2 regions of the Streptomyces sp. NBC_01244 genome follow, and region 1 is predicted to be linked to the other one. Evidence: predicted binding sites of a transcription regulator. Region 1 holds the regulator's gene; the other holds the start of a gene.
The links. The regulator HrcA, encoded in region 1, represses chaperone genes, less so after heat shock. The targets are predictions, from matches to a motif close to TTNGCACTCNGNNNNNCNGAGTGCNAA.
Positions count from the first base shown of each region.

Region 2: the regulator HrcA is predicted to act here: its motif matches at 2,412-2,438, upstream of groES (co-chaperone GroES).

Region 1 covers NZ_CP108488.1:3,333,688-3,337,071, reverse strand. The annotation lists gene OG247_RS14875 (DUF3097 domain-containing protein) at 1-299, opposite strand, end outside; gene OG247_RS14870 (MBL fold metallo-hydrolase) at 328-1,053, opposite strand; gene hrcA (heat-inducible transcriptional repressor HrcA) at 1,205-2,221, shown strand; gene dnaJ (molecular chaperone DnaJ) at 2,222-3,358, shown strand.
Region 2 covers NZ_CP108488.1:5,763,972-5,767,355, reverse strand. The annotation lists gene OG247_RS26180 (ester cyclase) at 1-75, shown strand, start outside; gene groL (chaperonin GroEL) at 192-1,823, opposite strand; gene groES (co-chaperone GroES) at 1,960-2,268, opposite strand; gene OG247_RS26165 (response regulator transcription factor) at 2,921-3,384, shown strand, end outside.

The DNA.
Region 1 (3,384 bases):
CGGGCCCCGGGGACGGCGAGGGAGCCCGAGGCCGTACGGGCCGGGGCGGCCGGCCCCCGGGCCGGGCGGGTCAGGGTCACCACCGCGCCGTCCAGGAGGAAGGCACGGGGTTCGAGGGGGAAGACGCGGCGCTTGCCGAAGCGGTCCTCCAGGGTGACCGTGCCCGCCTCGCAGGCCACCACCGCGCCGCAGAAGTCCGTACCCGCCACCTCGACCACCAGATCGGGATCGGCCGGCACCTCCGGGACGGGCTTGGCGCGCTTCCACTGCGGGGTCAGGTCGGGGGAGTACTCACGCATCCGGCCGAGGGTAGGAGAGCCGGCCGCCTCAGGCGTCCGACACGCCGAAACGGGCCGCCAGTGTGTCGCGTTGGGCACGCACGAAGGCCGCGTCGACCACCGCTCCGTGACCCGGCACGTACAGAGCGTCGTCCCCGCCCAGGGCGAGGAGCCGGTCCAGGGCCGCCGGCCACTGCCCGGGCACCGAGTCCGGACCCGCCTGCGGCTGGCCCGATTCCTCGACCAGGTCGCCGCAGAAGACCACCTCGCGGGCTCCGGGCACGAAGGCGGCCAGATCGTGCCGGGTGTGACCCGGGCCCACGTTCGCCAACAGCACCTGCACTCCGCCCAGGTCGAGCGTCCACTCGCCCGACACCAGGTGCCGGGGGACCACCAGCAGGTCCGCCGCCTCGGCGGCCTCGGCCTCCGGCAGGCCCTGGCGGACCGCGTCCTCGCGCAGCTCCTCCCGGCCCGCCGAGAGCACGGCGTCCAGCCCGACCGGGCCGTAGACCTCCGCCCCCGCGAACGCCGCACCGCCCAGTACGTGGTCGAAATGTCCGTGTGTGAATGCGAGATGGGTCACGCGCCGGCCCGCCAGCCGCTCCGCCTCGGCCCGCACCAGCGCGCCTTCCCGCAGGGAGGACCCGGGGTCGATCAGGAGGGCCGAATCCTCGCCCACCACCAGTCCCACGGTGCAGTCCCACACCGGCAGGCGCTTGCGGCCGGCCCGTTCGGTGAGCCGTTCCCAGCCTGCCTCTTCCCAACGCACGTCCATGCCGCGACGCTACCTTGGCGGGCCGCCCTTGCTACGGGTGTACCACCCCGCCGTACACTGACCGGGGGATCTCTGGCACTCGAACGCTCAGAGTGCCAGCAGGCAGAGCCTGCCGAAGCCGCGAACGACGGAAACGATGGAGGTGTGCGCGATGCTCAGCGAACGCAGACTCGAAGTGCTGCGCGCCATCGTCCAGGACTACGTCGGGACGGAGGAGCCGGTCGGCTCCAAGGCGCTCACCGAGCGGCACCGGCTCGGCGTCTCGCCCGCCACCGTGCGCAACGACATGGCCGTCCTGGAGGACGAGGGCTACATCGCCCAGCCCCACACCAGCGCCGGCCGGATCCCCACCGACAAGGGCTACCGCCTCTTCGTCGACAAGCTGGCGGGGGTCAAACCCCTGTCGACGCCCGAACGCCGGGCCATCCAGAACTTCCTCGACGGGGCCGTGGACCTCGACGACGTCGTCGGCCGTACGGTGCGGTTGCTCGCGCAGCTCACCCGGCAGGTCGCCGTCGTCCAGTACCCGTCGCTGACCCGGTCCACCGTCCGGCACGTGGAACTGCTCGCGCTGGCCCCGGCCCGCCTGATGCTCGTCCTCATCACGGACACCGGCCGGGTCGAGCAGCGGCTCGTCGACTGCCAGACCCCCTTCGGGGAGGCCTCGCTCGCGGACCTGCGGGCCCGCCTCAACAGCCGTGTCGTCGGCCGCCGGTTCACCGACGTGCCGCCGCTGGTGCAGGATCTTCCGGAATCCTTCGAGAACGAGGACCGGGTGACGGTGCGTGCCGTCCTCGACACCCTCCTCGAAACGCTGGTCGAGGAGGCGGAGGAGCGGCTGATGATCGGCGGCACCGCCAACCTCACCCGCTTCGGACACGATTTTCCCCTGACGATCAGGCCGGTGCTCGAAGCGCTGGAGGAGCAGGTCGTGCTCCTCAAGCTGCTGGGCGAGGCCAGTGAGTCGGGAATGGCCGTAAAGATCGGGCATGAGAACGCCTACGAGGGACTGAACTCCACGTCCGTCGTCTCGGTCGGCTACGGTTCGGGCGGCGAAGCAGTCGCCAAACTCGGCGTGGTCGGACCGACCCGCATGGACTACCCCGGAACGATGGGAGCGGTACGCGCAGTGGCACGTTACGTCGGACAGATCCTGGCGGAGTCGTAAGTGGCCACGGACTACTACGCCGTTCTCGGCGTGCGCCGCGACGCATCGCAGGACGAGATCAAGAAGGCATTCCGGCGGCTCGCGCGCGAGCTGCACCCGGATGTGAACCCCGATCCCAAAACGCAAGAGCGTTTCAAGGAGATCAACGCCGCCTACGAGGTCCTCTCGGACCCGCAGAAGAAGCAGGTCTTCGACCTCGGCGGCGACCCGCTGTCCTCCTCGGGCGGCGGCGGAGCCGGGGGATTCGGGGCGGGTGGCTTCGGCAACTTCTCCGACATCATGGACGCCTTCTTCGGCCAGTCCTCGCAGCGCGGACCGCGCTCGCGGACCCGCCGCGGCCAGGACGCCATGATCCGCCTCGACCTGGAACTGGACGAGGCCGCCTTCGGCACGACCAAGGACATCCAGGTCGACACGGCCATCGTCTGCACCACCTGCTCCGGCGAAGGCGCCGCACCCGGCACCTCGGCGCAGACCTGTGACATGTGCCGCGGCCGCGGTGAGGTCTCGCAGGTCACCCGGTCCTTCCTGGGCCAGGTCATGACCTCGCGCCCCTGCCCGCAGTGCCAGGGCTTCGGCACCGTGGTCCCGACCCCGTGCCCCGAGTGCGCGGGCGACGGCCGGGTCCGCTCCCGCCGCAGCCTCACCGTCAAGATCCCGGCGGGCGTCGAGAACGGCACCCGGATCCAGCTCGCGGGCGAGGGTGAGGTCGGCCCCGGCGGCGGCCCCGCCGGCGACCTGTACGTGGAGATCCACGAGCTGCCGCACCCGACCTTCCAGCGGCGCGGGGACGACCTGCACTGCACGGTCACCATCCCGATGACCGCGGCCTCCCTGGGCACCAAGTGCCCGCTGGAGACCCTGGACGGCCTGGAGGAGATCGACATCCGGCCCGGCACCCAGTCCGGCCAGGCGATCCCCCTGCACGGCCGGGGCGTCACGCACCTGCGCGGCGGCGGCCGCGGAGACCTGATCGTCCACGTCGAGGTCACCACCCCGAACAAGCTGGACCCGGCGCAGGAGGACCTGCTGCGCCAGCTCGCGAAGCTGCGCGGCGAGGAGCGTCCGCTCGGCCAGTTCGCGCCGGGCCAGCAAGGCCTGTTCAGCCGCCTGAAGGACGCCTTCAACGGGCGCTGAGCCGCGCGCGGAGCAGCGTACGGGCA
Region 2 (3,384 bases), 2.4 Mb from region 1:
GGCCGGATCGCCGAGGACTGGTGGTACTACGACGCCCCGGGCCTGATGCGCCAGATGGGCATGATGCCCGGATAGCTCTTCGCGCCGGGTCTGCGGCACACGGAAAAGCCCCGGTCACCACCGCTTGGCAGCGGTGACCGGGGCTTTCCGTGCTTACTCGCCGTGCTTACTCGCCGTGCTTACCGACGAGGTCAGTGGCTGTGGCCGTGGCCACCGTGGCCGTGACCGGCGTCGCCCTCGTCGTCGGCCGGCTTCTCGACGACCAGGGTCTCGGTCGTGAGCAGCAGCGACGCGATGGAAGCGGCGTTCTCCAGCGCGGAGCGGGTGACCTTGACCGGGTCGATGACGCCGGCCTTGACCAGGTCGCCGTACTCGCCGGTGGCGGCGTTGAAGCCCTGGCCCTTCTCGAGCTCGGCGACCTTCGCGGTGATGACGTAGCCCTCGAGGCCGGCGTTCTCCGCGATCCAGCGCAGCGGCTCGACGGCGGCGCGGCGCACGACCGCGACACCGGTGGCCTCGTCGCCCGACAGGCCCAGGTTGCCTTCCAGCACCTTCACGGCGTGGACGAGAGCGGAGCCACCGCCGGAGACGATGCCCTCCTCGACCGCGGCGCGGGTCGCCGAGATGGCGTCCTCGAGACGGTGCTTCTTCTCCTTGAGCTCCACCTCGGTGGCGGCGCCGACCTTGATGACGCAGACGCCGCCGGCGAGCTTCGCCAGGCGCTCCTGCAGCTTCTCGCGGTCCCAGTCCGAGTCGGTGGACTCGATCTCGGCCTTGATCTGGTTGACGCGGCCGAGGACCTCGTCGGAAGAGCCGCCACCGTCGACGATGGTGGTGCTGTCCTTGGAGATCGTGACGCGGCGGGCGGAGCCCAGTACGTCCAGACCGGCCTGGTCGAGCTTGAGGCCGACCTCTTCGGCGATGACGGTGGCACCGGTGAGGGTGGCCATGTCCTGGAGCATCGCCTTGCGGCGGTCACCGAAGCCGGGCGCCTTGACGGCGACGGCGTTGAAGGTGCCACGGATCTTGTTGACGACGAGGGTGGAGAGCGCCTCGCCCTCGACGTCCTCGGCGATGATCAGGAGCGGCTTGGAGGCGCCGGCCTGGATGACCTTCTCGAGCAGCGGCAGGAGGTCCTGGATGGAGGAGATCTTGCCCTGGTTGATCAGGATGTACGGGTCATCGAGGATGGCCTCCATACGCTCCTGGTCGGAGACCATGTACGGGGACAGGTAGCCCTTGTCGAAGGCCATGCCCTCGGTGAACTCGAGCTCCAGGCCGAAGGCGTTGGACTCCTCGACGGTGATGACACCGTCCTTGCCGACCTTGTCCATCGCCTCGGCGATGAGGTCACCGACCTGCTGGTCCTGCGCGGAGAGCGCGGCCACGGCGGCGATGTCGGACTTGTCCTCGATCGGGCGGGCGGTCGCGAGGAGCTCCTCGGACACGGCCTTGACCGCGGCGTCGATGCCCTTCTTCAGGGCGGCCGGGGAAGCACCCGCGGCCACGTTGCGCAGACCCTCGCGGACCAGCGCCTGCGCCAGGACGGTGGCGGTGGTGGTGCCGTCACCCGCGACGTCGTTGGTCTTGGTCGCGACCTCCTTGACGAGCTGCGCGCCAAGGTTCTCGTACGGGTCGTCGAGCTCGACCTCACGGGCGATGGTGACGCCGTCGTTCGTGATGGTCGGAGCGCCGAACTTCTTGTCGATGACGACGTTGCGGCCCTTGGGGCCGATCGTCACCTTGACGGTGTCGGCGAGCTTGTTGACGCCACGCTCAAGGGCGCGACGGGCGTCCTCGTCAAACTTGAGAATCTTCGGCATGGGAGCGGTTCAGCCCTCTCGTTGCTATCCCCGGCCGCTCACCGCGACCGCCTGTCTAGAACGAACTACGCCCCTCGCCGCCCGGCATCAGCAGGGGTGACCAGGGGCGTAGCTCAAAGCAAAACTGGAGAAGTGATTACTTCTCGACGATCGCGAGCACGTCGCGGGCCGAGAGGACGAGGTACTCCTCGCCGTTGTACTTCACTTCGGTGCCGCCGTACTTGGAGTACAGGACGACGTCGCCGACGGTGACGTCCAGCGGGAGACGCTGGCCGTCCTCGAAGCGACCCGGACCCACGGCGAGGACGACGCCCTCCTGGGGCTTCTCCTTCGCGGTGTCCGGGATGACCAGGCCAGAGGCCGTGGTCTGCTCGGCGTCGAGCGGCTGGACCACAATGCGGTCCTCGAGCGGCTTGATGGCAACCTTGGAGCTGGTGGTCGTCACGATCTGACCTTCCGCTTCGGAGATCCGGGGTTAATTGTCTGAGGTGGCGACCAGGTCGATCCGTCGTCGCGGGTGCCGGATCCGCCTGTCGCCGTGTTGGCACTCACCAGGGGCGAGTGCCAGACGCGAGACTATTCCGGGGATTAGCACTCGGTCAAGCGGAGTGCCAATACGCGCCGCTGGTTTCGCAGCCTTGGCCGCCTGTGCGGGGCCGTTTCCCGGCTTCTCGGGGCACCCCCGAGCCCCCGAATCCCGCGGCGCCGTTGCCGGGGACCAGTCCCCGGCCCCCTGCGCCTCAAACGCCGGCGGGGCTGGATTTTCGCCGCCACGTGCAGGTGGATCCGACTCCGCCAGGGTGTGCTCTTGCAGCCGTCCGGCGTTTGAGGACCGGGGTCTGGGGCGGAGCCCCAGCGCGGGTCCGGGCAGCGCCCGGGGAACGGTGGAAGGGCGGGTAGGGGACCTTGCCCCGCGGGGCCCGGCCACCCGCACCCGCCCACCGGGCCCGAGCCGGGACGTCGGTGGCGGCAGCCCCGCCCGGCCACCGCCGGACGGAGTCCGGCGCAGCGGGGCGAAGCCCGGGAGGCCCGCCAGGGCCGAGCGCCGCGAGCTCCGCGCCAAAAAGGTGTGGTGCCCGGTATGTGAGGCTTGGGGCATGCGGATCCTGGTCGTCGAAGACGAAGTCAGCCTCGCCGATTCACTGCGGCGCGGCCTCTCCGCCGACGGCCACTGGGTGGATCTCGCCCACGACGGCCACCACGGGCTGGACCTGGCCCTCACCGGAGGCCCGTACGACGTGGTCCTCCTCGACCTGATGCTCCCCGGCCTCTCGGGGTACGAGATATGCACCCGGATGCGTTCGCACGCAGTCGCCACCCCCGTGCTGATGCTGACCGCCAAGGACGGCGAGTACGACGAGGCCGAGGGTCTGGACTCGGGCGCGGACGACTACCTGACGAAGCCGTTCTCCTTCGTCGTCCTCGCCGCCCGCCTCCGCGCCCTCACCCGCCGCGCCGCCGCCGCGGGCGACGCCGCGCGGACCGGCGTCCTGCAGGCCGGCGACCTCGTCCTCGATCCCCGCGGCCGCCGCTGCCGCCGCGGCACGCGCGAGATCGAGCT